4 regions of the Streptomyces sp. NPDC086519 genome follow, and region 1 is predicted to be linked to each of the others. Evidence: riboswitches for the same ligand, from Rfam matches in the RefSeq annotation. Region 1 holds a riboswitch; each other region holds the start of a gene.

Region 1 (7,221 bases):
TGGGGCACGTCAGGTAGTACAGCGTCGGGAACGGCGTCCCGTCCGGCAGCCGCGGCGCGGTCTCCACGACGTCCGGCTGCCCGCACGGGCACCGGTGCGCGATCGCCCGCAGGCCGCGCGGCGGCCGCCCGAGCTGCTGCTTGAAGGCCTCGACGTCCGCGTCGGTCGGCTCGGTACGCGGAGTGGAGGGAGGAGCCGTTTCCATGCCTGTCTTTCTGCTCTGCTGCACAACTGCTGTGTTGTCCTGCTGCTCACCGGTCGGACGCGTCGGACTTGTCGACGCCGTCCCAGACGTTCGCGTACCAGGGCCGGTCGGCCGCCCCGAGGTAGGCGTGCGCCCGCTTGACGGCACCGGGGTCGATCACGACGTACCCCGTCTCCCCCGGCATCACGAAGTGCAGCCGCTCCCGGATCTGCTGCTCGGCGTACGCGTCGTCCTGCCACCGCGCCTTGAGGTCCCGCAGCTGCTCGACCCGCTGCCGGGCCTGCTGCCGCTGGCGTTCGAGGTCGGAGATCTCGGCGCGCTGGGAGACGTACTGCCGCATCGGGTAGGCGAGCGCCACGACCATCGTGCACAGCACGATCGCGAGCAGCGCGGCGCGGCCGGTGAGCCGGGAGCGGCGGGCCTGGCGCCGGGTCTGGGAGCGGTAGACCCGGGCAGCCGTCTGCTCGCCGAGCAGCTTGAGCCTGGTCGCGGTGGAGAACCGGTCCCGGTCCTTCACGGCCATGTCCCCGCCTCCCTGGTCGCCCTGATACGTGCGTACGTCCCCGGACACGGTACGGGACCGGGTACGGGGACGTACGTGCGACTGGCTAGGCCTTACCCTCTACGGGCCGTACGGGCTCAGCCCTTGAAGCGGGGGAACGCGCTGCGGCCCGCGTACACCGCCGCGTCGTCGAGGATCTCCTCGATGCGCAGCAGCTGGTTGTACTTGGCGACGCGCTCGGAGCGGGCCGGGGCGCCGGTCTTGATCTGGCCGCAGTTGGTGGCGACGGCGAGGTCGGCGATGGTGACGTCCTCGGTCTCGCCGGAGCGGTGCGACATCATGCACTTGAAGCCGTTGCGCTGGGCGAGCTCGACGGCGTCCAGGGTCTCGGTCAGGGAACCGATCTGGTTCACCTTCACCAGCAGGGCGTTGGCGGTGCCCTCCTCGATGCCGCGGGCGAGGCGCTCCGGGTTGGTGACGAACAGGTCGTCGCCGACGATCTGGACCTTGTCGCCGAGCTTGTCGGTGAGGACCTTCCAGCCGGCCCAGTCGTCCTCGAACAGCGGGTCCTCGATGGAGACCAGCGGGTAGGCGGCGACGAGCTCCTCGTAGTACTCGGTCATCTCGGCGGCCGAGCGGGACTTGCCCTCGAACTCGTACTTGCCGTCCTTGTAGAACTCGGACGCGGCGACGTCGAGCGCGAGCGCGATCTGCTCACCGGGGACGTAACCGGCCTGCTTGATGGCCTCCAGGATGAGGTCCAGCGCGGCGCGGTTGGACTCCAGGTTCGGGGCGAAGCCGCCCTCGTCGCCGAGGCCGGTGGCCAGGCCCTTGCCCTTCAGGACCTTCTTGAGGGTGTGGTAGACCTCGGCACCCCAGCGCAGCGCCTCGGAGAAGGACTCCGCGCCGATCGGGGCGATCATGAACTCCTGGATGTCGACGTTGGAGTCCGCGTGCGAGCCGCCGTTGAGGATGTTCATCATCGGCACCGGCAGCAGGTGCGCGTTCGGGCCGCCCAGGTAGCGGAAGAGGGGGAGGTCGGAGGCCTCGGAGGCGGCGTGCGCGACGGCGAGGGAGACGCCGAGGATGGCGTTGGCGCCGAGCGAGCCCTTGTTGTCGGTGGCGTCCAGGTCGAACATGGCCTGGTCGATCAGGCGCTGCTCGGTGGCGTCGTAGCCGACCAGCTCCGGGCCGATCTGCTCGATGACGGCGAGGACGGCCTTCTCGACGCCCTTGCCCTGGTAGCGGTTGGGGTCGCCGTCACGGAGCTCGATGGCCTCGAAGGCACCGGTGGAGGCGCCGGACGGGACGGCGGCACGACCCGTGCTGCCGTCGTCGAGGCCGACCTCGACCTCGACCGTGGGGTTGCCTCGGGAGTCCAGGATTTCCCGGGCTACGACGACGTCGATGGACGGCACGAGCATCTCCTTCTTGGGATGTGACGCTGGTTGTGCGGGGCGCACGCGGGCCTCGTCGGCCCTTGCTCAGCCTTGCGACTAGAGCCTAACCGTCCCGGGCCCGTCGGCCGGCACGACCGACCGGCCCGTGGACACACAGACGGTACTCATTGTTCACGCGCGGAACAAAGGGGGGCCGGGTGAAGAACGGAAGAAGAGCGGACCAAGAAGGGGGCGGCAGGGCGGCGGCAAAGAGAAACCCGCCCCGGTGCGTACGGGGGGAGACGCACCGGAGCGGGGGTTTGCGGGGGGGCGGGGGCGGCCCTCACGCGGTCTCCACTATGGGGACCGCGGCTGTGCGGGAGCTGTGGTCCAGCCGGGCGCCGCTCAGGACCGGCGGACGCTCGGCGCCGCGCCCGTGCCCTTACCTGAGGTGGAGCTGCTGGCCCGGGTAGATGAAGTCGGCGTCGTCGACGATGCCCTTGTTCAGCTTGAACAGCGCCTGCCAGCCGCCCTTGACCTTGTGCTTCGCGGCGATGGAGCTGAGGGTGTCGCCCTTGACGACCTTGTACTCGCCGTCACCCTTCTTGACCTTCTTGCCGGTCGGGGTGGTGACGGTCTTCTTGGCGGCCGGGCGCTCGGCGGAGCGGGAGGCGGCCTGGGAACCGGTCGAGCGGGTGCTGGTGCCGCCGCTCGACGAGCCGGCGGAGCCGCCGGTGTAGGTGGCGCCGGACAGGCCCTTGCCGCAGACCGGCCAGGCGCCCTTGCCCTGGGCGGCGAGGACCTTCTCGGCGATCGCGATCTGCTGTGCCTTGGTGGCCTGGTTGGCCTGCGCGGCGTACTGCGTGCCGCCGTACGCGGCCCAGGTGGAGGCGGAGAACTGAAGGCCGCCGTAGTAGCCGTTGCCGGTGTTGATGGCCCAGTTGCCGCCCGACTCGCACTGCGCGACGGCGTCCCATTCGGAGGCGGTGGCGGCGGAGGCGCTGCCGGCCGCCATCAGCGGGGCGGCCACGGCGACGCCGGTGACACCGGCGACAGCGATGGCGCGGACGGCCTTGGACGGACGACGGTGCTTGCCCTTGCCGGAGAACAGCATGGATCGATCCCCTCACCGACGCCTGCGAGGTGAGCTGTCGGGTTCGGGCCGGTTGAGTTGCCCGGCCGCACACCCGTGTGTCGGTGCGCGGCTTCACCCCGAGCCGGATCGGCAGCCTCGACTACCGGTCCCGGCACTTACCTTGGGTCCCCCGCTCCTGCCTACGGCGCTTGACGCGACGACTGTTCCCGGACGGCCGCTGGCAGGACTCGGCGTTGCGACAGCCGGGGCTCGTGGTGACGAGCGGTCTTGACCGTAAACAGGGCATCCGGCGAATTTCAAAGATGATCAGGGCTTCTGAGACTCATCCCACACTTTCACCAAACCGGACATTAACCACGAAGCGGGGCGTCAACTCCCGCTACTTTTCGTCCGATTCGCTGCCGAGTTTCAGGGTCTGACCGGGGGCGATGGCGTTCGGGTCGGTACCGATGTCGGCCTTGTTCGCGGCGTAGAGCGCGCGCCACCCGCCGTCGAGGTCAAGGGAGTCGGCGATGGAGGCGAGGGTGTCGCCCTCGCGGACGGTGTAGGTACCACTGTCGCGGGAGGCGTGACGACCGGCGGAGGTGGCGCTCTGACCATTTGTCACGTTTTCGTCCGCCGAGCCGCCGCGGTGCTTGCCGCCACTACTGACGGCTCCCGTGTCGACCAGACTCCAAGAGCCTCCGGTCTGCCACGAATTGTCCGAGTCATCGGCCTCGGGAGTGACGGGATTCCCGCTCGCCTTCGAGGTGCCGGATCCGGAGTCGGAGTCGGAGGATTCCGACTTGTCCGTCTTGGTGGATTTGCTGGGAGTGCCCGCCTTGGAGTCCCCGCCCGCGCTCACACTCGGAGAAGGAGTGGCGGATTGACTCCCCGAGTCCGCGGCGCCCGAGGAGGAGCCGGAACCTGAACCGGACGACGAGGAGGACGAGGAGGACGAATCCGACAGCCCGGAGGACGAGTCCGACGAGCCGGAGGAACCGGACGAACCATCCGACCCGCCGAGTCCCGTGTCGACGTTCACCGAGGCGTCGGCGGAGGAGAGCCCGGCGAGCAGGGCGCAGGTCCGCCAGGGCTTGGTGCCCTGGTCGGCGAGTATCTTCTCGGCGACCGCGATCTGCTGCGAACGGCTCGCCTGGTCCGGCGTCGCGGCGTAGTCCGTGCCCCCGTACTTCGCCCAGTCGTCCAGGGACATCTGGAGGCCGCCGTAGTAGCCGTTGCCGCTGTCGGCGCTCCAGGAGCCGCCGCTCTCGCACTCGGCCACCTGGTCCCAGGTGGAGCCGTCGGCCGCGTGGGCGCTCACCGCGCCGAGGAGCGGGATGGCGATGGCGGAGCCGGTCACCCCGGCCGCGACGAGGAGGGCCGGAGCCTGACGGGGGCGACGGTGACGACCGTTCCCGGAGAGCATGCGGAAACCTTTCGAGCGACAGTGGTGACCGGCGCGGCGGGTCCCGCAGGGCGCCGCGCTGATGCGGTGAACGTATCGGCAGACGATCACTCGTCACAAGTTAATGCCGCGCAGATCACGTGAAGATCACAGAGTTGAGCGCTAATCAACTTTTGCCTGCGCGGGCCGGTACGGGCTCCGGCACCGCTCAGCGGTCGACGGGTGTGAACTCCACGGGGAGCGTGCGCAGTCCGCGCATGATGAGGCCGCCGCGCCACCGCAACTCGCTCTCGTCCACCGCGAGTCGCAGATCGGGAAGGCGGGTGAGCAGGCCGGCGAGCGCGGTCTGCCCCTCCAGGCGGGCGAGCGGGGCGCCGAGGCAGTAGTGGATGCCGTGTCCGTATCCGAGGTGCTGGTTGTCGCGCCGTGCGAGGTCGAGGGTGTCCGGCTCGGCGAACCGCTGCGGGTCCCGGTCCGCCGCGGCCAGGACGACCAGGACCGGATCGCCGGGCGCGATGTGCTGCCCGCCGATGGTGACCGGCTCGGTGGCGAACCGCCAGGTGGCCACCTCCACCGGCCCGTCGTAGCGCAGCAGTTCCTCGACACCGGTCTCCAGCAGCCCGCGCTCGCCGGCGGCGAGGGAGTCCCGCAGCCGGACGCGCTGCTCGGGGTGGGTGAGCAGGGCGTACGTCCCGTTCCCGATCAGGTTGACGGTCGTCTCGAACCCGGCGAACAACAGGATGAACGCCATGGCCGCGGCCTCGTTCTCGGTGAGGTGCTCACCGTGGTCCGAGGCCCGGATGAGGCCGGAGATGAGGTCCTCGCCGGGACCGGCCTCCGCGGGCAGCGCCTCCCGCTTCCGGTGGATCAGCTCGGCCAGATACCCGCGCATCTTCTTCACGGACCGCGCGACCCCGCCCCGCGGCCCTCCCCCCTGCCCTGCCTTCGTATGCCGCAGCATCATTCCCGCCCAGTCCCGGAAGTCGTCCTGGTCCTCGGGCGGGACGCCGAGCAGGTCGCAGATGGCGTAGATGGGGAGCGGAAAGGCGAACTCGTGGATGAGGTCGGCCTCGCCGCGCTCCGCGAACCCGTCGATGAGCCGGTCGGTCAGCTCCCGCACCCGCGGCGCGAACTCGGCCACCCGGCGCGGTGTGAACGCCTTGCTCACCAGCCGCCGCAGCCGGGTGTGGTCCGGCGGATCGATGTTCAGCAGGTGCGTCATCAACTCCGCCTTGCGCTCCCCGGGGATGCCGGTCTTCCCCTTGGCGTGCGCGGGCTCGTCGTGATGCGCCGGGTTCTTGGAGAGCCTCGGGTCGGCGAGCGCCTGCTTGGCGTCGGTGTAACGGGTGACCAGCCAGGCTTCCACCCCGCTGGGGAGAGTGGCCCGGTGGACGGGGGCGTTGTCACGGAGCCAGGCGTAGGCGGGATAGGGGTCCGTCGCGAACTCCCAGGTGAAGAGTTCGGGCGCGGCGGAGGTCACTTCTCCACCCCCTCCGTCGCCCGCACCGCGTCACGGTAGGACCGGGCCGCCGCGCGCAGTGCCGCCTCGGGGTCGACGCCCTCCGCCTCCGCGTGGACCGCCAGCGCGAGCAGTTCGTAGCCGATGCCCTGCGCCTGCGGCAGCGGCACGTCCAGCCCCGCCGTGCGCACCCGTGAGGCCAGCTTCGCCGCCAGGGCGAGACCCGGCTGCGCGAGGGGCACCCCGTCCGTCACCGACTCGCGCTGCTTCTCTATCGCCTTGGTCCGCAGCCAGTGTTCCTTGACCTCCTCCGGGGTCGAGGCGGTCTCGTCGCCGAAGACGTGCGGGTGGCGGTGGACGAGCTTCGCGACGATGCCTCCCGCCACGTCGTCGATCGAGAAGGGGGCGTCCGGGTCCTCCTCCGCGATCCGGGCGTGGAAGACGACCTGGAGGAGCACGTCGCCCAGTTCCTCGCGCAGTTCGTCGCGGTCGCCGGCCTCGATCGCCTCGACGAGTTCGTACGCCTCCTCGATGGCGTACTTGGCCAGGCCCTCGTGGGTCTTCAGGGAGGACCAGGGGCACTCGGCGCGGATCCGGTCCATGACCTGGACGAGGTCGAGGAGGCGGGCGCCGGGCAGGTCGTAGGAGGCGGGGAGCAGCTCCAGCTCGGGCATCCGCACGCGGCCGGAGCCGGCGAGGCGGGCCAGGCCGTCCGTGAGGGCGGGCTCACCCTCGCCCGTCGCCACGACCACCACCGTCCGGCCGCCGGCGCAGGCGTCGACCAGCTCCTCCGCGGTGGGGGCCGCCTCGTCCACGGCCGTCCCGGCCTCCCGCAGATACGGCAGCTGCGGATGCGCGCCGTCCGCGCACAGCACGCGGTCCGCCGCGCGCAGCGCCTGCCAGGCGGGCCAGGACAGCAGGCCGGGAGCGACCCGGTGGCTGGTGGTGAGCAGGACGATCCGGCCGGCGTCGGACCGGTCGGGCTGGTCGGGCTGGTCGGACCGGGAGGCCGGAGCGGGTTCCGGGGTGGCGGGTTCGGGCCTGGTGGTGTTCACGCTCCGAACGTAACGCACCGCCGCTGCCGACCTCGCGGTTTGTCCACAGGGCGGGGGCGATCACGTGATCGTATGACCACCGCGGAGGTGACTCGCCCCGGCGGCCCACCCCAGCGGCCCACCCCGCGCGGCCCGTCC
Region 2 (7,221 bases), on a different contig from region 1:
GCGGCGGATCCGCAGCTTCCAGCCGCGCCGCAGCCGGGTCACCGCCGGGCAGGCCGACGCGCTGCAGCGGCTGTGGCCCAAGTGGGGCCTGGACATCGACGGGCAGCGGGTCATCGACCTCGGCGAGCTGTTCGGCAACGGCAACCCGGTGGTGCTGGAGATCGGGTTCGGGATGGGCGAGGCGACCGCGCGGATGGCCGCCGAGGATCCGGCCGTCAACATCCTCGCCGTCGACGTGCACACACCGGGGCAGGGGAACCTGCTCAACCTCGCCGACCAGAACGGGCTGTCCAACGTCCGGGTCGGGAACGGCGACGCGATCATCCTGCTCCGGGAGATGCTGACGCCGGACTCGCTGGACGGGCTGCGCGTGTACTTCCCGGACCCGTGGCCCAAGAAGCGGCACCACAAGCGGCGGCTGATCCAGGCCGAGTTCCTCGATCTCGCCGCGACCCGGCTGCGCCCCGGGGCGATCGTGCACTGCGCGACGGACTGGGAACCGTACGCCGAGCAGATGCTCGAAGTGCTCGACGCCCACCCGGAGTTCGAGAACACCCAGGCCGACGGCGGTTTCGCGCCACGCCCGGCGCACCGGCCGCTGACCCGTTTCGAGGGCCAGGGACTGGACAAGGGACATGTGGTGAACGATCTGCTCTTCCGTCGCGTACAGCACCGGGTGCCGCAGAGCGAGCAGCACCGTCAGGAGTCACCTCGTTAGGGTCGATGCCGTGGCCGCCTTTACGCCGCCGTACCCGCAGCACCCGCAGCACCCGCAGCACCCGCCTTACCCGCCGTATCCGCAGCACCATCCACCCCGCTGGTGGCAGCGGCGCTGGGTGCGGTACGGGGCGTTGGGCACGCTGCTGGCCCTCTCCGGCCTGGTGATCCTCGCGCTGGTGCGGGAGCAGACGGGGACGGAGGGCCTTCTCGTCGGCCTCGGGCTCGCCGTCCTGCCCGTACCGCTGCTCGTGGGCGCGTTCCGGTGGCTCGACCGGGTGCAGCCGGGCCCCTGGCGGAACCTGCTGTTCGCCCTCGCCTGGGGCGCCTGCGCGGCCGCCCTGATAGCCATCGTCGCCAACAGTTTCGCGACGAGATGGATAGCCACGGCGACCGCGGATCCGAGCAGCGCGGACACGCTCGGGGCGACCGTGATAGCGCCGGTCGTCGAGGAGTCGGCGAAAGCGGCGGCCGTGCTCCTCGTCTTCCTCTTCCGCAGACGGGACTTCACCGGGATCGTGGACGGCGTGGTGATAGCCGGGGTCACCGCCACCGGGTTCGCGTTCACCGAGAACATCCTCTACCTCGGCACGGCCTTCGGGACCGACCAGCTGACCGGCGGCAGCGGGATCGCCTCCGTCACCGCCGCGACCTTCTTCGTGCGCATCGTGATGTCGCCGTTCGCGCACCCGCTCTTCACCGTCCTCACCGGCATCGGTTTCGGCATCGCCGCGCTCTCCGGGGAGCGGCAGCGGGCGCGGCGCGTGCTGGCGCCGGTCGCCGGGCTGCTGCTCGCGATGACCATGCACGCGTTCTGGAACGGGTCCTCGACGTTCGGGCAGTACGGGTTCTTCGCCGTGTACGGCATGTTCATGGTGCCGGCGTTCGGGCTGCTGACCTGGCTGGCCGTGTGGACGCGGCAGCGGGAACTGCGGACCGTGCGGGAGGAGTTGCCGGCGTACGTCTACGCGGGGTGGCTGGGGGCGGCCGAGCCGTTCGTGCTCGGGTCGATGCGGGCGCGGCAGATGGCCCGGGAGTACGCCGCGTACCACTTCGGCAAGGCGGCGGGGAGGGCGGTCGCCGAGTACGAGGGGTACGCGACGACGCTGGCACTGCTGCGGCGCCGGGGGCAGCGGGGGCGGGCCGGGGCCGACTTCGTGGTGCGGGAGCGGGAGCTCCTCACGGAGCTGTGGAGCCGGCGGGAGCTGGTGCGGCCGGCCCTGGAGTACGCGGCCCGGACGGCCGCGCCGGGCGGGTGGCCCGGGTACGCGGGTTACCCGCCGCCGGCTCATGGGGTGCCGGGGCCGGGGTGGCCCGGGGCGGCGGTGCCGTACCCGGCCTACAACCCGTACCGGAGTTAGCGCTTCGGGGCTGCGGGGTTGCGAGGGGAGGAGGCCCGGCACCGCCGGGATGAGCCGTGGGGGCGAGCTCGGTGGCTGCGGGAGAGGATGTGAGCATCAGCCGGAAACTGCTCAGCGTCTGACGGAACTGCTGAGCGTCAGCCGGAAACTGCTGACCGTCAGGCGGAAGCCGCTGTCAGCTTGCTCAGTTCCTGGTCCGTCAGGGTCAGGTCGGCCACGCCCAGCAGGGGCGGGAGCTGTTCGAGGGTGCGCGCCGAGGCGATCGGGGCCGCGATGGTGGGCTGGGCCGCCAGCCAGGCCAGGGCGACCGTGGGGACCGGGGCCTCGTGGGCCGCGGCGATCTCGTCCAGGGCCGCCAGGACCTTCTGACCGCGGTCCGATTCGGCGTACTGGGCGGCTCGGCCCGCTCGGGCGCTGTCGACCGTCGTACCGGGGCGGTACTTGCCGGTGAGGAAGCCGGCGGCCAGGGAGAAGTAGGGGACGGCCGCGAGGCCGGTGCGGGAGGCCAGGTCCTGGAGCGGGCCCTCGTAGGTGTCGCGGGAGACCAGGTTGTAGTGAGGCTGGAGGGCGACGTACCGGGCGAGGCCCTCGCGGTCGGAGAAGTCCAGGGACTCCTGGAGCCGCTCCGGCGTGATGTTGGACGCGGCGATGTGCCGGACCTTGCCCGCCCGCACCAGCTCGTCCAGCGCGCCGATGATCTCCTCGACCGGGACCTCGGGCTGGTCGAAGTGCGTGTAGTACAGGTCGATGTGGTCGGTGCCCAGACGGCGCAGGGACGCGTCGGCGGCGGCCTTGATGTTGGCGGCGGACAGGCCCGGGTACTCGGGGTGCTGGCTGACCTTCGTCGCGATGACGACGTCGTCCCGGTTGCCGCGCGCCGCGACCCACTTGCCGATGATCGTCTCGGACTCGCCGCCCTTGTTGCCCTCGATCCACGCCGTGTACGAGTCGGCGGTGTCGACGAAGTTGCCGCCCGCGGCGGCATAGGCGTCGAGGACGGCGAAGGAGGTGGCCTCGTCGGCGGTCCAGCCGAAGACGTTACCGCCGAGGGCGAGCGGGAAGACCTCCAGGTCGGAGGCGCCGAGCTTGCGGAGGGACGGGGAAGCGGAAGAAGAAGTCATGCTTCACTTCAACACGCGACCCCGGGCGTCCCATGCCGACGCGACACGAAGTTCTTGCAAAGGCGCACCGCCTGTCCTGGGCAGGTCAGGGGTTGAGGCCCTTGCCGCGCAGCCAGGTCATCGGGTCGATGGCGGTGGCCTGGCCGTTCGGGTGGACCTCCAGGTGGAGGTGCGGGCCGGTGACGTTGCCGGTGGCGCCGACGCGGCCGATGACGTCGCCGGTGGCGACCTTCTGGCCGACCTTCACGCTGATCGAGGACTGGTGGCAGAACCACAGTTCGGTGCCGTCGTCGAGGGTGATGATCGTGCGGTAGCCGTAGGAGCCGGCCCAGCCCGCCTCGGTGACCGTGCCGCTGTGCACGGCCTTGATCAGCGTGCCGGTGGGCGCGGCGAAGTCGAGACCGGTGTGGTAGCCGGAGGACCACATGGAGCCGGCCTGGCCGAAGGTGCCGGTGATCGTGTACGAGACGACGGGCAGCGTGTACTGCTTGGCCAGCTCGGCGAGGCGGGCCTGCTCGGCCTTCTGCTTCGCGGAGGCCTCCGCCTTCTCCTTGGCGTCGGCGGCCTTCGCGGCGGCCGCCTGCTCCGCCTTGGCCTCGGCGGCGGCGACCGCCTTGTCGGCGGCGGCGACGGCCTTGGCGCTGGCCTTGGTGTCGAGCTGGTTCTGCTGCTGCGCCGCCTGGGCGATGATCCGGCTGCGCAGCGCCTCACCGGCGTTCGAGGAGGAGTCCGCGTGGGCGGCGGTCGTCGTGGTGACGCTGCTGAGCGCGGTCTGGGTGGCCTGGTGGCCGCCGCCCTCGCCGAGCAGGGAGCTGACGGAGGAGGGCAGGTCGGGCAGGGAGATGGAGACCGGCGGCTTGCCGGTGTTGGCGCTGGCCATGCCGCCCGCGCCGACGGCGGCGATGACGCCGACGCCGAGAACCGTGGAGCTGCGGGCGAGCCCGCCGCCCTTCTGCTTGGCGACCCGGTGCCGGCCGCGAGCCGCGGAGAGGGACTCCTCGGTGGGGTTCCACTCCTCGAAGGGGCCCTCGTCGGGGCGGTAGCCGCCGTAGCCGAAGGTGTCGGGCTGACGCTGGCTGGGCACGAACGGGGCTGTGGGAGCAGGCGGGTTGGACGCCACGCGGGCGCACTCCTTTCCTTCCGCCGCCTACCGGGTTAGCTGACGGGTTCGGAGCGGGAAGGTCTCCTACGCGTGTATACCGGCCGTTTCGTACCCGGCGGTAGCCTCGCGATTCACCCCAAGGTGGTGGTTCCCCGGTTCCCTTGCGGGATTCGGCGCGTGCGCACGGAGCCGTCTCGGGTGACGGCTGGGACGACCGCGCTGCGTTATCGAACGTTAATAGACCCGGCCATGAGATTCCAAGCCGTTCGTCTTGATCATTAAGCTTTCAAGGCCTGGACTTACCTGCCACGATCGGTCAAAAGCGGTCGAGTCGACGGTGCGCGCCGCTCACCTCAGGAGTCACACCGGTTTTGATGGTGACTCAGTTGTGATGCGGAGGGCGGCGGCCCGGACACCGAACGTGACGACGTTCGCCGGATTTGCCGGGACATGACTCAGGGCCGGAATCCTCTGATGTGGATTCCGGCCCTGGGTTTCAGTAGCGGGGACAGGATTTGAACCTGCGACCTCTGGGTTATGAGCCCAGCGAGCTACCGAGCTGCTCCACCCCGCGTCGTTGACACCAGCATACGCCATCCGAAGGGTGGGAGTCACACCGGTTAAGTCTCGTGCGGTCCGGTGGGGTCTGTGGGGTCTGTGGCCGCGGGCAGGCGGGGGCTGATCGCGCAGTTCCCCGCGCCCCTTCCGGGGCGCGTTGCTGCGGCACCCCTTCAGGGGCGCGGGGAACTGCGCGAGCAACCACTACGCACCCGCACCCGCACCCGCACCCGCACCCGCACCCGCACCCGCACCCGCGAAAGAACTCCAGCCCCCCGCCCCGGTCGCCCCCTCCAGCCCGCCTGCTCAGCCGAGAAGATGCCCGTTCGGTGCCTTCGCGTGCGCCTCGAACTCGCCCAGGAGCAGCACCTCCACCCCCGCCTCCCGCAGCGCCCCCGTCCCGTCGGCCGCCGTCACGAACGTGTCCGGCTCGCGCCACGCGGTCACCACTCGCCGCACCCCGGCCCGCAGGATCAGCTCGGCGCAGGGGTACGGGCGGGAGGCGCGGTGGGTGCAGGGTTCGAGGCTGGTGTAGACCGTGGCGGCGGGCAGGCGGGGGTCGGCCGGGAGGATCTTGGCCAGGGCCGCCTCCTCCGCGTGGACCACGGCGTCGCCGGCCTCCCTGGAGTGGCCGCGGGCCAGTTCCGTGCCGTCGGCCGCGACCACCACCGCGCCGACGCTGAACGCGGTCCGGGAGGGCGGGCAGTCGGCCGCCAGTTCGCAGGCGAGCCGCAGCCAGTGGCGGTCGGCGGCGGAGGGCGCCGGGCCCGTGCCGGGGGCCGTGGGCTCGTACCGCATCAGGACGACGTCCTCGATACGGCGGCTCTCCAGGAGCCGCAGCCGCCCGGCCTGGTATCCGCCCGGTCCGAACAGCCGCGGTGCCTTCGGGTCGCCGACGAGGAGGGGGGCCAGGACCAGCTGGAGCTCGTCGGCCAGGCCCTGCTGGAGGAGCTGGGTGTGGACCGTGCCGCCGCCCTCGACCATCAGGCGCCGTACCCCCCGCACGTCGTGCAGGTGCTCCAGGAGGAGCCGCCAGTCGAGCTCCGGGCCCAGCGACACGACGTCCGCCGCCACCTGGGCCCGCTCCGCGCCCTCGTCCGTCGTGTAGACGACCTTCGCGCCGCCCGTGTGCCAGAACCTGGCCTCCGGGTCGAGCTCACCGGTCGCGGTGACCGTGATCTTGAGGGGGTACTCGGGCTTGCCCGCCGCGACCCGGGCCGCGCGCCGCTCCGGGTCGTTGACCAGGAGCCGCGGGTTGTCCGCGCGGATGGTGCCGGCGCCGATCAGGATCGCGTCGACGGACGCCCGCACCTCGTCGACGCGGTCGAAGTCGGCCGGCGAGGAGAGCAGCAGCCGGTCGGGGCCGGTGTCGTCGAGGTAGCCGTCGAGGGAGACGGCGGCGGAGAGCAGGACGTGGGGGTACGGCATCGGACGCGCTCACTCCCGGGGACGGGCAGTCTTGGTTAAAGTTTGAAACAAACCTACACTGGATGCATGACGACTCGCTGGCTCACTCCGAAGGAGCAGCGCGCGTGGCGCGCGTTCATGGCCGCGACGAACCTGCTGGAGGACGCGATCGACCGGCAGCTCCAGCAGGACGCCGGTATGCCGCACCTGTACTACGGCATCCTCGCCAACCTCTCCGAGGAGCCGGAGCGCAAGCTGCGCATGACCGATCTCGCCGAGAAGTCGAAGATCACCCGGAGTCGGCTGACGTACGCCGTGACGCGGCTGGAGAAGGACGGGCTGATCCGGCGCGAGGACTGCCAGTGGGACAAGCGGAGCAGCTTCGCGATCCTGACCGACGCGGGCATGGCCGTACTGGAGCGCACGGCGCCGGGGCACGTGGAGACCGTACGGGCGGCGGTCTTCGACCAGCTCTCCGACGAGCAGGTGGAGCAGTTGGAGACGATCGGTTCCGCGATCGCGCGGGCGCTGGAGGGCGGCGAGACCCCCAGGCCCACGTCGGACGAGGTGCCGTGGCGGCGCCGGTCGTCCCCCTGTTCCGGTTCGTGAGCCCCGGCCTCCGTCGCCTCCGTCGCGGACAGCGCCGCCGCGGATCGTGAACCCGGGCTTCCGGAACCTCGCACAACCTGTTGCTTCAAATTTAAAACATGGGTAGGGTTCCCTCCGTGGATCTGCTTCAAATCTGAAGCAGGCACCCGCGACGTCCCGTACCGGGACTGCCGTCCTGCACCCGGACACTGGAGAACCCGATGACCGACTTCCCCGCCGCCACCCAGCGCGCCCGTGTCCGGGTCCCGCTGCGCTTCAACGACGGCTACAGCGTCGACGCCGAGCTGGTCACCTTCCATGGCCTGACCGACGGCCAGGAGCACGTCGCCGTCGTCCTGGGCGAGCC
Region 3 (7,221 bases), on a different contig from region 1:
ACCATGTGGCGACGTCTCTATGGCGTTGCGCGGCATTCCATGTGGTCGCGCCACACGTTACGGGTGAGTCGACTGTCGTGGCAGTGTCTAAAGAGTTCGCAATGTCCCGATACGCCTTGTCGGAGTGGTCGATTCCGGCTTGGCGTCCTTTGGGGGACACGGGCGGGGTGGGTCCGGTTCGTAGGGGGACCCGTGGGGGGACCCGTGGCCAGGAATGCCGTCAGCGTGCCGTTCGAGGCGGACCGGGACGTGCCGGGCCCGATCGTCAAGTTCGGCGACTGTCCGCTGACCGGGACGAGGGCATCGAACCGGTGGAGGCCTTCGTCGGCCATGGCGAGTGGTTCCAGCAGAGACCGGTGCCCGAACCGGAGCGGGTGCGGACGGTCGCCGTGGACCGGCACAGGACGAAAGGCGTCAACCGGCCCCAGCACGGCGACAGCGGGCGCCACTTGAGGCCGAAACACGTGGTGAGTCGCAGGGACGTGCTGTCCGTATTCTCTGATCATGGTCGCACCCTCCCCGTACTCACTGGTCGCCACCGACCTGGACGGCACGCTGCTGCGTGCCGACGACACCCTTTCGGAACGGTCGCTCGCCGCACTCGCGCGGGCCGGCCGGGCCGGTGCCCGGCACCTCGTGGTGACCGGCCGCCCCGCGCCGAGAGTGCGCCCCCTCCTCGACGACCTCGGCTGCACGGGACTCGCGGTCTGCGGCCAGGGCGCGCAGGTGTACGACGCCGGCGCGGACCGGCTGCTGTGGTCGGTCACCCTGGACCGGGAGCTGGCGGAGACCGCGCTCGGCAAGATCGAGGCCGAGGTCGGCCAGGTGTACGCGGCCGTCGACCAGGACGGCGTGGACGGGCTCACGCTCATCGAGCCGGGCTATCTGATGCCCCACCCCACCCTGCCCGCGCTGCGCGTCGCCCGGCGTGACGACCTGTGGTGCGCGCCCATCAGCAAGGTGCTGCTGCGCCACCACACCCTGTCCGACGACGAACTGGCGGCCACCGCCCGCTCGGTGGTCGGATCGCTGGCGACGGTCACCATGTCGGGGCCGGGGACCGTCGAGCTCCAGCCGTGCGGGGTGACCAAGGCGACCGGGCTCGCGCTGGCCGCCGACCATCTGGGACTGAACTCCGAACAGGCCATCGCCTTCGGTGACATGCCCAACGACATCCCCATGTTCGAGTGGGCCGCCTACGGGGTGGCGATGGGCAACGCCCACCCCGAACTCAAGGCGCTGGCCGACGAGATCACCACGTCGAACGAGGACGACGGCATCGCCGTCGTCCTCGAAAGACTCTTCGACTGACGCGGGGCGTCGATCAGTACGCGCCGTGCACGTTGTCGATCGAGCCGTACCGCGCGGCGGCGTAGTTGCAGGCGGCGGTGATGTTCGCGACCGGGTCGTAGATGTCGAACGACGTGCCGGCCACGTGGTAGGTGTTGAACGTCGGGGCGATCACCTGGAGCAGGCCCTTGGAGGGGATGCCGGCGGCCGCGTTGGAGTCCCAGAGGTTGATGGCCCTCGGGTTGCCGGAGGACTCCCGCATCACGTTGCGGTAGATGCCGTTGTAGGTGCCCGGGATGTGCTTCTCCGACATGATCGCGAGCGACTCGCGGATCCAGCCGTCGAGGTTGTTCGGGTACCCGGCGAGGGTCGTCGAGGCCGCCGTGGTGGTGGAGGAGGTGGCGGCGGAGGCGGCGGTCGCCCCGATGAGCGGGAGGCCGAGGAGGGCGGCGCCGGTGCAGGCGACGACGAGCGTGCGGGCGATGCGGGTACGGCGGTTCTGAACGGCAGCAGGCATGGCGAAGTTCCTCTCCGTCGCCTGCGAGGTGAGCTGTCGGGTTCGGGCCCGGGGAGTGCCCGGCCGCACCGCCCGAAGACGATGCGACTTCACCCCTAGCCGTTCCGGAACGACGTCTGTTGGTGACGTCGGCCGCCCGGTCCGGCGACTTACCTGGTTCCCCCGCTCCTGCCTGCGAATGGACTCGTCGATGGGTCAAGACGGGCGGCGGCAGGATTCGGCGTCCGCCCGGCGAGCGGGAACGTATGCGAGAGCACATGTCCGAAACAAGTGGTCGATTCACAGAACACACCGATTGACCTTGAACTGAGGCGTATGTGGTACTTGATCCTTTGCGGTCGCCAATCCTCAACTGGCCCACGGGTAAAGGGAAGAACGGGGCGGCTTGTGGCCTGGTGTCGCCCAGGTCACGTGACCTACTTCACGGGAACGCAATAACCGCAAATCAGACATGAGGGATTCATGGAATCCGTCTATTTCAGGGTTCAACATTTTAAAACCCCGCCCGCATTTGCATGAATCGCCCGCTTCGGAGTGATGGAATGGGCGACATTAGGGTCAATTTCAGCCATAAGTCCGAATTGCTGGTCTGTGTCCGGCGCGAGTCCGCCTCGCCGCTCGGCCCCCCCTCAACCCTCCGGAGCACCCGGTGGCCGTGGGGTGGGTACGTGACGCTCGTCATGTTGGGGGTGGGGGGCGGGCCCCCGGGAGCCTCCTCCGGGGCGCGTGTCCGCCGCGAGGGCGGAACCTCCGCTGCGGTGCGTGTCGTTGTCATGGTGGTCGTCCGTGACGCGGGCCGTGATGGCCGCTCCGATCGAGGGGATGCAGATCAAGGGGAGGCGGAGGGCGTCGTGCGTGATCTCGTGGAAGAAGGGCGTGCGGAGGTGCGCGAGGTGTCGCCGTGCGCGCATCGGGTGCCTCCGTCGGCTTCGACGGCCGGCGGAGGGGGTACGCCCGGGCAGGTGATGTCGGCCGGGAGAGCCGGGAGAGCCGGGAGAGAAAGGGCGGTTTCCGGGCAGCAGTCAGTCGGGAGACTCGTCGCGGGACGGGACGCCGGGCGCGTCCCCGGGCTCGAACCCGGCGTCCGCCCCGGTGCGGGACACGGCCTGCGCCATGGTTCGGGACAACTGTCCGCACTTCCTGTTAAGTCAGTGGATGTCGGGTCGTATCGGCTGATCAAAAACATAACGGTCGTGATCCGATAGCGCCCGGGGTGTAACCGTGGGCGCTATCGGTGATCGAAACCTGACCGGATACGCTGACTTGAGTGATGGCAGCGACCTATCGACAAACCGTGTAATCGCCAGTAGACACCAGCAGACAGGAGACCCCTCGTGACCGTCGTCGGGCCGTTCGGGCTGAGCGTGCGGGACCAGGCTCTGGAAGCCGATGTCCAGGCCGGATTGACGGCTGTCGAGGAAGGCTTGCTAGAAGCCACCAAGAGCGAGGTCCCGTTCATCACGGAGGCCGCGCAGCACCTCGTACGGGCCGGGGGGAAGCGGTTCCGTCCGCTGCTGGTGATGCTCGCCGCGCAGTTCGGCGACCCGTACGCGCCGGGTGTCGTGCCGTCGGCCGTCGTCGTCGAGCTCACGCACCTGGCCACGCTCTACCACGACGACGTCATGGACGAGGCCTCCGTGCGACGCGGTGTCGACAGCGCCAACACCCGCTGGGGTAATTCGCTCGCCGTCCTCACGGGTGACTTCCTCTTCGCCCGCGCCTCCCAGATCCTCGCCGACCTCGGTCCCGAGGCGGTCCGGGTCCAGGCCCTCGCGTTCGAACGGCTGGTGACCGGCCAGATCCTGGAGACGGCGGGTCCGACGGACGGCCGTGACCCGGTAGAGCACTACCTCGACGTGCTGGGCGGCAAGACCGGCTCGCTGGTCGCTGTCTCCTGCCGCTTCGGCGCGATGCTGTCCGGCGCCGACGAGACGGTCGTCGACGTCCTCACCCAGTACGGCGAACGTCTCGGTGTCGCCTTCCAGCTCGCCGACGACGTCCTGGACATCGCCTCCGACTCCCAGGAGTCCGGGAAGACCCCGGGAACCGACCTCCGCGAGGGCGTGCCCACGCTTCCGGTGCTGCGGCTGCGGGAACGGGCGGCCCGGCTGGGGCTGGCCGAGGACATCGCCCTGTGCGAACTGCTGGACTCCGACCTCACGGACGACGCGCGGCACGCGGAGGCCCTGGCGGCGCTCCGGGCGCATCCCGCGCTGGAGCTGGCTCGCCGGGACGCGGTCCGGTACGCGGAGGAGGCGCGGGCCGTGCTGGCTCCGCTCCCGGAGTGCGATCCGAAGGCCGCGCTGGTGGAGCTGTGCGACGCGGTGGTGCACCGCGCCGGATGACTCCGGCGGGCCCTGCCGGCCCCGCAGCGGTCGCGCCCTACGGCACGTGACAGGAGGCGCCTTCGCCGTACGACCCCTACGGGTCACGGAAGGCGCCTCCACCCTTGTGTCATACCGCAGGTGTACATGGAGTTGGCTCCGTGGTCTGACGCTTCCGCGCGCCCCATTTGGTGAGATGGAAACCACGGAAATCACCACCACTCACCGGTTCGGGTGAGAATGGCGGCTCAGGGTGGGACACGTGCGAGGACGGCCGCCGCCGACGACGGAGGTAAGGCACACATGGCACCGTACGAATCCGACGACAGCACGGGGGCCGCGCAGGCCGACGACGAGCTGCGCGACGAGTTGCGAGCCGAGCGGCGTCGCAAGGCCGCACGGTACGGCGTCCCGCTCGCGGTGGTGGGGGTGGCCGCGGCCACCATCGGCCTGGTCCCGGCGCTCGCCGACTCCGGTGACCCCGACCTGCCGAAGATCACCGCGCAGGAACTCATCGACAAGATCGCCAAGTCGGACGTGCAGCAACTGTCCGGCACCGTGAAGATCAGCACCGACCTCGGCCTGCCCGACCTCGGCGGTCTGGAGAGCAGCCTGCTGTCCGGGGCGACCCAGGGCAGCGGCGGCGGCTCGTCCGCCGACCCGACCGGCAAGCTCACCGAGCTGGCCTCCGGCGTGCACACCCTGCGAGTGGCCGCCGACGGCCCCGAGAAGCAGAAGGTGTCGGTGCTGGAGAGCGGCGCCGAGTACAGCCTCATCCACAACGGCACCGACGTGTGGGGCTACGACAGCAAGTCCAACGAGGTCTACCACTCCACCGCCGCCGACTCCGGCAAGGCCGAGCAGCACGAAGTACCGGCCACGCCCAAGGACTTCGCCGACGAGTTCCTCAAGTCGGTCGACGGCACCACCTCGGTGACCGTCGACGGCACCGCCCAGGTCGCCGGCCGCGACGCCTACCGGCTCGTCATCAAGCCCAAGCAGTCCGGTACGACGGCCGGCGCGATCAGCATCGCGGTGGACGCCAGGACCGGCACACCGCTGAAGTTCACGCTCACGCCGTCGAGCGGCGGCGCGGCCGTGGTCGACGTCGGCTACACCCAGGTCAGCTTCGCGAAGCCGGCCGCCTCCACCTTCGACTTCACCCCGCCCAAGGGTGCCAAGGTCACCGAGGGCGACAAGGCCGACAAGGCCGACAAGGCCGGCAAGGCCGGCAAGACGCGCGAGGGCAGCGGGGCGGACCAGGGCGGCAAGTCCTCCGAGACGCCCGGCCACGGCTCCGCCAAGGGCCTCGACGAGTCCGGCTTCAAGGTCCTCGGCAAGGGCTGGAACTCCATAGCCGTCCTCGACACCGGCAGCAAGGGTGGCCTGCCCAGCGGCTCCGCCTCCGGTGGCGGCGACCTGGGCGGCTTCCTCGGCTCGCTCGGCGACCCCGTCTCCGGCAAGTTCGGCAAGGGCACCGTCTTCTCCACCCGGCTGATCAACGCCCTGATCACGGACGACGGCAAGGTGTACGTCGGTGCCGTGGACAAGGCGGCGCTGGTGAAGGCGGCGAACGCGGGCTAGTCCGGGGCCGTGCGGTTGCGGCGCGGGGCGGTAAGTACCCTTTGCCGCACGAGGAATCGAGGGAGCCGATGGACCGACCGTCCGCCACGGAACGGCAGCCGGAGGACCCGGAGAAAGCCGGGGCCCTCGGGGCCGCCGGGAAACCGGAGGCCGACGCCCCGGTGGGAGCGGGTGTCATCGACACCCACGGCCTCACCAAGCGCTACCGCGGCGGACAGCTCGCCGTGGACGGTCTCGACCTGACCGTCCCCGCGGGCAGCGTCTTCGGCTTCCTCGGCCCGAACGGCTCCGGCAAGACCACCACCATCCGCATGCTGATGGGCCTGATCGAGCCCACCTCGGGCACGGCCCGCGTCCTCGGCCACCCGATGCCGCGCGCCTCCCGCGTCGTACTGCCCCAGGTCGGCGCCCTCATCGAGGGCCCGGCGCTGTACGGCTTCCTCTCCGGCCGCGACAACCTGCTGCGGTACGACGCCGCCGACCCGACCGCCGACCCCCGCACCCGGCGCGCACGCGTCGAGGCCGCGCTGGACCGGGTGGGCCTGGCGGCCGCCGCGGCGAAGAAGGCGAAGGCCTACTCCCTCGGCATGAAGCAGCGCCTGGGCCTCGCCGCCGCGCTGCTCCAGCCCCGCAAGCTGCTGGTCCTGGACGAGCCGACCAACGGCCTCGACCCCCAGGGCATGCGGGAGATCCGCACCCTGGTGCGGGAACTGGCGGAGGACGGCACGACCGTGTTCCTCTCCTCCCACCTCCTCGACGAGATCGAGCAGGTCTGCACCCACGCCGCCGTGATGGCCCAGGGCCGGCTGATCGCCCAGGGCGCGGTCGCCGACCTGGCGGCCGGGGCCCGCGGCCGGCTCGTGGTGATCACCCCGGACCCCGTGGAGGCGGCCCGGGTGCTCAAGGAACAGGGCGTCGCGGACGTCGTCGCCGCCGAGGACCGGGTGACCGGCGAGCCGCCCGAGCGCGACCTCGCCGAGGTGAACGCGGCGCTCGTCACGGCGGGCGTCCGGGTCCGCGGCTTCACCGTGGAACGGGCCTCGCTGGAGGACGCCTTCGTGGCACTGACCGGGGAGGGTTTCGATGTCGCGGGCTGACCTGGCCGTCGCGGACCCGGCGGCCGTCCGGCCGAACCCGGTGTGGAGCCTCGGGTTGCTGCGCAGCGAGCTCGTCACCACGTTCCGGCGCTGGCGCACCGTCGCCCTGCTGGGCGTACTGGCGGCGGTGCCCGTCCTCGTCGGCGTGTCGGTCAGGATCGAGACGCGGGGCGGCGGGCAGGCAGGCCGCGGCGGCGAGGGCCCGGCCTTCATCACCCAGGTCACCAACAACGGACTGTTCCTGGTGTTCACGGCGCTGGCCGCGACTCTCCCGTTCTTCCTGCCGATGGCCGTCGGAGTGGTCGCCGGGGACGCGATCGCGGGCGAGGCCGACGCGGGCACCCTGCGCTATCTGCTGGTCGCCCCAGCGGGCCGCACCCGCCTGCTGCTCACCAAGTACGCGACCACG
Region 4 (7,221 bases), on a different contig from region 1:
CGGCACCGTCGCGGGCCGCGCCGACGAACTGTGCCGGTTCGCCGTCCTGTTCGGCGACCCGCAGCTCGCCCTGACCGCCGTCCAGCGCGTTCTCCAGATCACCCCCGAGGAGGTCCAGGAGGTCGCCAAGGCCCGCCTGCGTCCCGACAACCGCGCGGTGCTCGTCTACGAGCCGCTGTCCGCGGAGTCCGCGGAGCACACCCAGGAGGCGGGGCGCGGCGAGGACCCGGAGCAGGAAGCGACCGTAGAGGCCGGCAACGAGAACGAGGAGACGGCCAAGTGACCGAGCTCGCCACCATGGACTTCCACCCCCGGCCGCAGCCCGGCGAGGCCAGGCCCTGGGCCTTCCCCGCCCCCGAGCGCGGCACCCTGGACAACGGCCTGACCGTGCTGCGCTGCCACCGACCCGGCCAGCAGGTCGTCGCCGTCGAGGTACTCCTGGACGCGCCCCTGGACGCCGAGCCGGCCGGCCTGGACGGCGTCGCCACGATCATGGCGCGCGCCTTCTCCGAGGGCACCGACAAGCACTCCGCCGAGGAGTTCGCCGCCGAGCTGGAGCGGGCCGGCGCCACCCTCGACGCGCACGCCGACCACCCCGGCGTCCGGATCAGCCTGGAGGTCCCGGCCTCCCGGCTCGCCAAGGGCCTCGGGCTGCTCTCCGACGCCCTCAGGGCGCCCGCCTTCGCCGAGAGCGAGGTCGAACGGCTGGTCCGCAACCGCCTCGACGAGATCCCGCACGAGCTGGCCAACCCCAGCCGCCGGGCCGCCAAGGAGCTCTACAAGGAGCTGTTCCCGGCCACCGTGCGGATGTCCCGGCCGCGCCAGGGCACCGAGGACACGGTCGAGAAGATCGACGCGACCGCCGTCCGCGCGTTCTACGACCGGCACGTCCGCCCCGCCACGGCCACCGCGGTCGTCGTCGGCGACCTGACCGGCATCGACCTCGACGAGCTGCTCGGCGAGACCCTGGGCGCCTGGCGCGGCTCCACCGCCCAGCCCCGGCCGGTCCCGCCCGTCTCCGCCGACGACACCGGCCGGGTCGTCATCGTGGACCGCCCCGGCGCCGTCCAGACCCAGCTGCTGATCGGCCGCGTCGGCCCCGACCGGCACGACCGCGTCTGGCCCGCCCAGGTGCTCGGCACCTACTGCCTGGGCGGCACCCTCACCTCCCGTCTGGACCGCGTCCTGCGCGAGGAGAAGGGCTACACCTACGGCGTCCGCTCCTTCGGGCAGGTCCTGCGCTCCGCCCCCGACGGCACCGGCGCCTCGATGCTCGCCATCAGCGGCTCCGTGGACACCCCGAACACCGGCCCGGCGCTGACCGACCTGTGGACGGTGCTGCGCACGCTCGCCGCCGAGGGACTCACGGACGCCGAGCGCGACGTGGCCGTGCAGAACCTCGTTGGGGTGGCGCCGCTCAAGTACGAGACGGCGGCGGCCGTCGCGGGCACCCTGGCCGACCAGGTCGAGCAGCACCTGCCCGACGACTTCCAGGCCACGCTCTACCGGCAACTCGCGGGCACCGGCACGGTGGAGGCCACCGCGGCGGTCGTGAACGCCTTCCCGGTGGACCGCCTGGTGACCGTCCTGGTCGGGGACGCGGCGCAGATCAAGGAGCCCGTCGAGGCCCTCGGCATCGGCGGCGTCACGGTCGTCGCGGCGGAGTAGCCGCACGCGACTCCGGCGGAGCAGCTGCACGCAACTCCACGCGCGCGTGCGGAGCCCTGGTGGCCGACGGCCACCAGGGCTCTCGAATGTCCGAATTGGGATGGAGGTTGCCTGTCTGCCCTGTGGGATGCGCTACAAAAGCCGTGATCCGTTTGGGCATTGAAAGCAGCCCCTCATAGGTTCTTCCGGGCTGTCCGTCAGGCAGTGCGCCGCGCCCGCGGCACCGGACAGCCATCGCCGAGTCCCCGTACGGCGCGAGCCAGGGGAGCCGGGGACCCACGCAGTCCCTGGGGTGAATCGGGCGCCCGCGCGTACCGCGAGGGGGCCCGTAGGAGACCTTCCTGCTCCGAACCCGTCAGCTAACCCGGTAGGCGAGAGGGAAGGAAAGGACCAGCCTCTACATGGCGTTCATGTGCGCCTCCGGGAAGCACCGTCGTCCCGGCCGGGTGAAGCGCACCACCGCGCAGGCCGCCGGCATCGCGGCCCTCACCACCACGGGTGTCATCGGCACCGTCTCGGCCGCCCCCGCGCTCGCCGCCGAGAACTCCGTCGAGCAGACCGGCCTCACCCCGGTCATCACGATGAGCGATTCCGTCGCCGAGCAGATCGACGCCCAGGCAGCGGCCCAGAAGGCCGTCGCCGAGCGCAAGGCGGCCGCGGAGGCCGCCCGCCAGAAGGCCGCCGAGCAGGCCAGGAAGGAGCGCGCGGCCAAGGCGCGCGCCGCCCGCGCGGCCGAGCGCAAGCGCCTGAACACCTTCGTCGCGCCGATCAGCGACTCCTACGTGTCCACCGGCTACCAGACCGGCGGCTCCCTGTGGTCCTCCGGCACCCACACCGGCATCGACTTCCACGCCGCCAGCGGCACCGTCGTGCACGCGGTCGGCACCGGCACGGTCGTCTCCACCGGCTGGGGCGGGGCGTACGGCAACGAGATCGTCATCAGGATGGCCGATGGCATGTACACCCAGTACGGCCACCTCTCGTCCATCGGCGTCTCGGTGGGCCAGAAGGTCACCCCGGGCCAGCAGATCGGCCTCTCCGGCGCGACCGGCAACACCACCGGCCCCCACCTTCACTTCGAGGCCCGCACCACCCCGGACTACGGCTCCGACGTCGACCCGGTCGCCTACCTCCGCAAGCACGGCGTGCACGTCTGACAGGAGCCGGCGGGCGACCGGGCGGCGCGCCCCGTGGGAAACGCGGCGTGGCCAGGTCCCGGGGACGCCCGACGACATCCGGTGAGATCTTCCGAAGCCCCGGCCCGGTGCCGGGGCTTTCGTCGTTTTCGTACACCCGGTGTCCAAAATATATCCCCGGATTCCGGCCCGCCGTCGGAAATTCCGGCTCATTGCAATAGAGTCACGGAACGGGCGCCACTCGGCGGCGTTTCACGGGGATTAAGGCGGAGGTCGGTCATGCGTATTCCGGCGCACTCGGTATGCACGGCGATCCGGGACGACATCGTCGCGGGTGTCTACGAGCGAGGCAGCCGGCTCACCGAGGAACTCCTGGCCCGCCGTTACGGGGTCTCGCGCGTCCCGGTCCGCGAGGCCCTGCGCACCCTGGAGGCCGAGGGGTTCGTGGTGACGCGCCGGCATGCGGGCGCGTGCGTCGCCGAACCGACCGAGCAGGAGGCCGCCGACCTGCTGGAGATGCGCATGCTCCTGGAGCCGCTCGGCGCTCTGCGGGCCGCCCAGCGCCGCACCGAGGCCCACCTGAAGGTGTTGCGCGGACTGGTCAGGCTGGGCCAGGAGCGGGCCAGGCGGGGCAACAGCGAGGACCTGCGCTCCCTGGGTGGCTGGTTCCACGAGACGCTCGCCCAGGCCTCCGGCAGCCACGCCCTGACCTCGACACTGACCCAGTTGCGGCACAAGATCGCCTGGATGTACACCACGGAGACGCCCGCCAACCCCGTGGAGTCCTGGACGGAGCACGGCGCCATCGTGGACGCGGTGGCGCGCGGCGACGGCGAGCGTGCCCGGGCGATCACGGCACTGCACACCGAGCGCTCGACGGTCTCCCACCGGCTCCGCTTCTCCGGCACCACCGAACGGGCGAACGGTGTGAGGACTTCGCAACACCCCGTAAACATGTCGGGCCTGCGGCATTAACACGCGCACCGTATACAAAGAAGTGTTATTCGGCGGGGCCTGTTTTCTGTGCCCTAATTCACGCGCGCCGGGAATTAGCGGTCGCGCTTCTTTCGTCTGCCCGCGGTAAAGCCGGGCGCCGGAGCCTTCACGAACTCGGGGGCGGATCCCTCGCAAAGCCGTGTGCGGCCCTGCCATGAAGTCATGTGCGGCTGTCATGGAATGACGGCACATGCGGGGCGGACGACGGGGCCGGGCCGTCCCCCGTGGGAGTCGGCCCGGCCCCGGACGTGCGGATGCCCGGTGCTCAGACGGTCTCGGGGAGCTCCTCGAGACCCTCGGCGACCAGCTTGGCCAGGCGGTCGAGGGCGGCCTCGGCGTCCTCGGCCTCGGAGGCGAGGACGACTTCCTCGCCGCCCTGGGCGCCCAGCCCCAGGACAGCCAGCATGGAGGCCGCGTTGACGGGGCTGCCCCCGGCCTTGGCGATCGTCACCGGGACGCCTGCGGCCGTGGCGGCTCGGACGAAGATGGAAGCGGGGCGGGCGTGGAGGCCCTCGGCCCAGCCGACGTTGACGCGGCGCTCAGCCATGTGATGCTGCCCTTCGGTGTTCAGGGTTGTCTAGACCAGTTTTCCATACCGTGAAGCGACCCCGGAGCGGACATCGGTTGCTCCGGGTGTGCCGCCGGACCGCGGCCTCGGTCCGGCTTCCGTCCTCCACAGACTGCCTCGCGCCATTGTCGGACGCGAGCCGTACTCTGGGGGCCATGCAGACCCCGGCGGACCCGCAGGACCGGCACGAGTACCCGTCCCACTGGGAGGCTGACGTGGTGCTGCGCGACGGCGGTACCGCGCGCATCCGACCCATCGCCGTTGATGACGCCGACCGCCTGGTCAGCTTCTACGAGCAGGTCTCGGACGAGTCGAAGTACTACCGCTTCTTCGCGCCCTACCCCAGGCTCTCCGCCAAGGACGTCCACCGCTTCACGCACCACGACTTTGTGGACAGGGTGGGACTCGCGGCCACCATCGGCGGCGAGTTCATCGCAACCGTACGCTATGACCGCATTGGCGCCGACGGGTCGCCCGCCTCCGCACCCGCCGACGAGGCCGAGGTCGCCTTCCTCGTCCAGGACGCCCACCAGGGCCGGGGCGTCGCCTCCGCCCTGCTGGAGCACATCGCCGCTGTCGCGCGCGAGCGCGGGATCCGCCGCTTCGCCGCCGAGGTGCTGCCCGCCAACAGCAAGATGATCAAGGTGTTCACGGACGCCGGCTACACCCAGAAGCGCAGCTTCGAGGACGGCGTCGTCCGCCTGGAGTTCGACCTGGAGCCCACCGACCGCTCCCTCGCGGTGCAGCGCGCCCGCGAGCAGCGCGCGGAGGCCCGTTCGGTACGACGGCTGCTGGCGCCCTCCTCCGTGGCCGTGATCGGCGTCGGCCGGGCGCCCGGCGGGGTCGGCCGCAGCGTCCTCGGCAACCTCAGGGACGCCGGCTACACCGGCCGCCTGCACGCCGTGAACCAGGCCTTCCCGGACGACCTCAAGGAGGTCGACGGGGTGCTCGCGCACCGCTCGGTGAGGGACATCGACGGCCCTGTCGACCTGGCGGTGGTCGCCGTACCCGCCGAGCACGTGCCCCAGGTCGTCACCGAGTGCGGCGAACACGGCGTGCAGGGACTCGTCGTCCTCGCGGCCGGCTACGCGGAGAGCGGCCCCGACGGCCGCGAGCGCCAGCGCGCGCTCGTCCGGCAGGCGCGCACGTACGGCATGCGCATCGTCGGCCCCAACGCCTTCGGGATCATCAACACCGCGGACGACGTCCGGCTGAACGCCTCCCTCGCGCCCGAGATGCCCCGCCCCGGCCGCATCGGCCTGTTCGCGCAGTCCGGCGCCATCGGCATCGCCCTGCTGTCCCGGTTGCAGCGGCGCGGCGGCGGCGTCACCGGCACCACGGGCGTCTCCACCTTCGTCTCGTCCGGCAACCGCGCGGACGTCTCCGGCAACGACGTCCTCCAGTACTGGTACGACGACCCCGAGACCGACGTCGTCCTCATGTACCTGGAGTCCATCGGCAACCCGCGCAAGTTCACCCGCCTCGCCCGGCGGACGGGGACGGCGAAGCCGCTGGTCGTGGTGCAGGGCGCGGGGCAGGCCCCGCCGGGCCACGCGATACGGGCCACGCGGCTGCCGCATGCCACGGTGTCCGCGCTGCTGAGGCAGGCCGGGGTGATCCGGGTGGACACGATCACCGAGCTGGTCGACGCGGGGCTGCTGCTCGCGCGGCAGCCGCTGCCGGCCGGGCCGCGGGTGGCGATTCTCGGGAACTCGGAGTCGCTCGGGCTGCTCACGTACGACCGGTGCCTGGCCGAGGGGCTGCGGCCGGCCCGGCCGCTGGACCTGACGACGCGGGCGAGTGCCGAGGACTTCCGCCGGGCGCTGTCGCAGGCGCTGACGGACGAGTCGTGCGACGCGGTGGTCGTCACGGCGATCCCGACGATCGGAGAGGGTGCGGTCGGGGACGCGGAGCTGGCGGAGGCGCTCAGGTCGGCGGCCGAAGAGGTTCCGGGGAAGCCGGTTCTCGTGGTGCACGTGGAGCTCGGGGGGCTTGCGGAGGCGCTTTCCGCCGCGGGCCGTACCGCACCGCACGCAGGTGCGACGGCACCCGGCACGGGTGGCGGTGCCCGCCCGTCCCGCCCTGCGGAGCGCCTGCCCACCGGGGTAACGGCGGAAGCCACCGGGGTAACGGCGGAAGCGGAGACGCCGTCCGTCGCGCTGCCCCCGTCCCCCAAGCCCCCCGCCCCCCACCCCTGCTCCCGCCTCATCCCGGCCTACCCCGCCGCCGAGCGGGCCGTCCGCGCCCTCGCCGAAGCCGTGAAGTACGGGCAGTGGCGGCGCGAGGCCGCCGAGCCCGGGAAGGTGCCCGAGTACGACGACATCGACGAGAAGGGGGCCGCCGAGCTGATCGGCGCCCTGCTGGAGCGGGGGGAGGGACTCGCCATCGGCGTCGAGGAGACCTGCCGGCTCCTCGGCAGGTACGGCATCGCCGTGCACCGCGCGCTGCCCGCCCCCACCCCGGAGGCCGCCGTCGAAGCCGCCCGCACCCTCGGCTATCCCGTCGCCCTCAAGGCCACCGCCCCCCACCTGCGCCACCGCGCCGATCTGGGCGGAGTGCGGCTGGACCTGGCGGACGAAGAGCAACTGCGCCGCGCGTACGACGAGTTGAGCGAGCTGTTCGGGGCGCCCGAGGAGCTGCGGCCGGTGGTGCAGCGAATGGCACCCCGGGGCGTCGACACCGTCGTACGGGCCGTGATCGACCCGGCCGCCGGGGCCGTGCTGTCCTTCGGCCTCGCCGGAGCCGCCTCGCAGCTGCTCGGCGACATGGCGCACCGGCTGGTTCCCGTCACCGACCGGGACGCGACCTCGCTGGTGCGTTCGATCCGGACCGCGCCCCTGCTGTTCGGCTGGC

The links. A riboswitch is a leader RNA that binds a small molecule or an ion and turns the genes downstream of it on or off. The one in region 1 is predicted to bind cyclic di-AMP.
Region 2: another riboswitch for cyclic di-AMP. It lies ahead of AB0P24_RS35640 (M23 family metallopeptidase); the one in region 1 lies ahead of AB0P24_RS36790 (transglycosylase family protein).
Region 3: another riboswitch for cyclic di-AMP. It lies ahead of AB0P24_RS16170 (transglycosylase SLT domain-containing protein); the one in region 1 lies ahead of AB0P24_RS36790 (transglycosylase family protein).
Region 4: another riboswitch for cyclic di-AMP. It lies ahead of AB0P24_RS28805 (M23 family metallopeptidase); the one in region 1 lies ahead of AB0P24_RS36790 (transglycosylase family protein).

What each region holds. Positions count from the first base shown of each region.
Region 1 is NZ_JBFBJL010000056.1:35,103-42,323, reverse strand. It holds gene AB0P24_RS36805 (DUF501 domain-containing protein) at 1-205, opposite strand, end outside; gene AB0P24_RS36800 (septum formation initiator family protein) at 252-728, opposite strand; gene eno (phosphopyruvate hydratase) at 845-2,131, opposite strand; gene AB0P24_RS36790 (transglycosylase family protein) at 2,529-3,200, opposite strand; cyclic di-AMP (ydaO/yuaA leader) riboswitch at 3,205-3,379, opposite strand; gene AB0P24_RS36785 (transglycosylase family protein) at 3,562-4,590, opposite strand; gene AB0P24_RS36780 (cytochrome P450) at 4,778-6,049, opposite strand; gene AB0P24_RS36775 (nucleoside triphosphate pyrophosphohydrolase) at 6,046-7,083, opposite strand; gene AB0P24_RS36770 (SurA N-terminal domain-containing protein) at 7,221-7,221, opposite strand, start outside.
Region 2 is NZ_JBFBJL010000052.1:46,370-53,590, reverse strand. It holds gene trmB (tRNA (guanosine(46)-N7)-methyltransferase TrmB) at 1-718, shown strand, start outside; gene AB0P24_RS35650 (PrsW family intramembrane metalloprotease) at 837-2,078, shown strand; gene AB0P24_RS35645 (aldo/keto reductase) at 2,237-3,199, opposite strand; gene AB0P24_RS35640 (M23 family metallopeptidase) at 3,285-4,319, opposite strand; cyclic di-AMP (ydaO/yuaA leader) riboswitch at 4,327-4,487, opposite strand; tRNA gene AB0P24_RS35635 (tRNA-Met) at 4,802-4,875, opposite strand; gene AB0P24_RS35630 (dihydrofolate reductase family protein) at 5,166-6,287, opposite strand; gene AB0P24_RS35625 (MarR family transcriptional regulator) at 6,354-6,875, shown strand; gene ribA (GTP cyclohydrolase II) at 7,076-7,221, shown strand, end outside.
Region 3 is NZ_JBFBJL010000014.1:173,226-180,446, forward strand. It holds gene AB0P24_RS16165 (HAD family hydrolase) at 505-1,311, shown strand; gene AB0P24_RS16170 (transglycosylase SLT domain-containing protein) at 1,325-1,807, opposite strand; cyclic di-AMP (ydaO/yuaA leader) riboswitch at 1,813-2,007, opposite strand; gene AB0P24_RS16175 (polyprenyl synthetase family protein) at 3,142-4,152, shown strand; gene AB0P24_RS16180 (DUF2092 domain-containing protein) at 4,435-5,715, shown strand; gene AB0P24_RS16185 (ABC transporter ATP-binding protein) at 5,784-6,812, shown strand; gene AB0P24_RS16190 (ABC transporter permease) at 6,799-7,221, shown strand, end outside.
Region 4 is NZ_JBFBJL010000034.1:31,216-38,436, forward strand. It holds gene AB0P24_RS28795 (pitrilysin family protein) at 1-283, shown strand, start outside; gene AB0P24_RS28800 (pitrilysin family protein) at 280-1,668, shown strand; cyclic di-AMP (ydaO/yuaA leader) riboswitch at 1,894-2,057, shown strand; gene AB0P24_RS28805 (M23 family metallopeptidase) at 2,070-2,825, shown strand; gene AB0P24_RS28810 (GntR family transcriptional regulator) at 3,084-3,779, shown strand; gene AB0P24_RS28815 (HPr family phosphocarrier protein) at 4,066-4,347, opposite strand; gene AB0P24_RS28820 (GNAT family N-acetyltransferase) at 4,524-7,221, shown strand, end outside.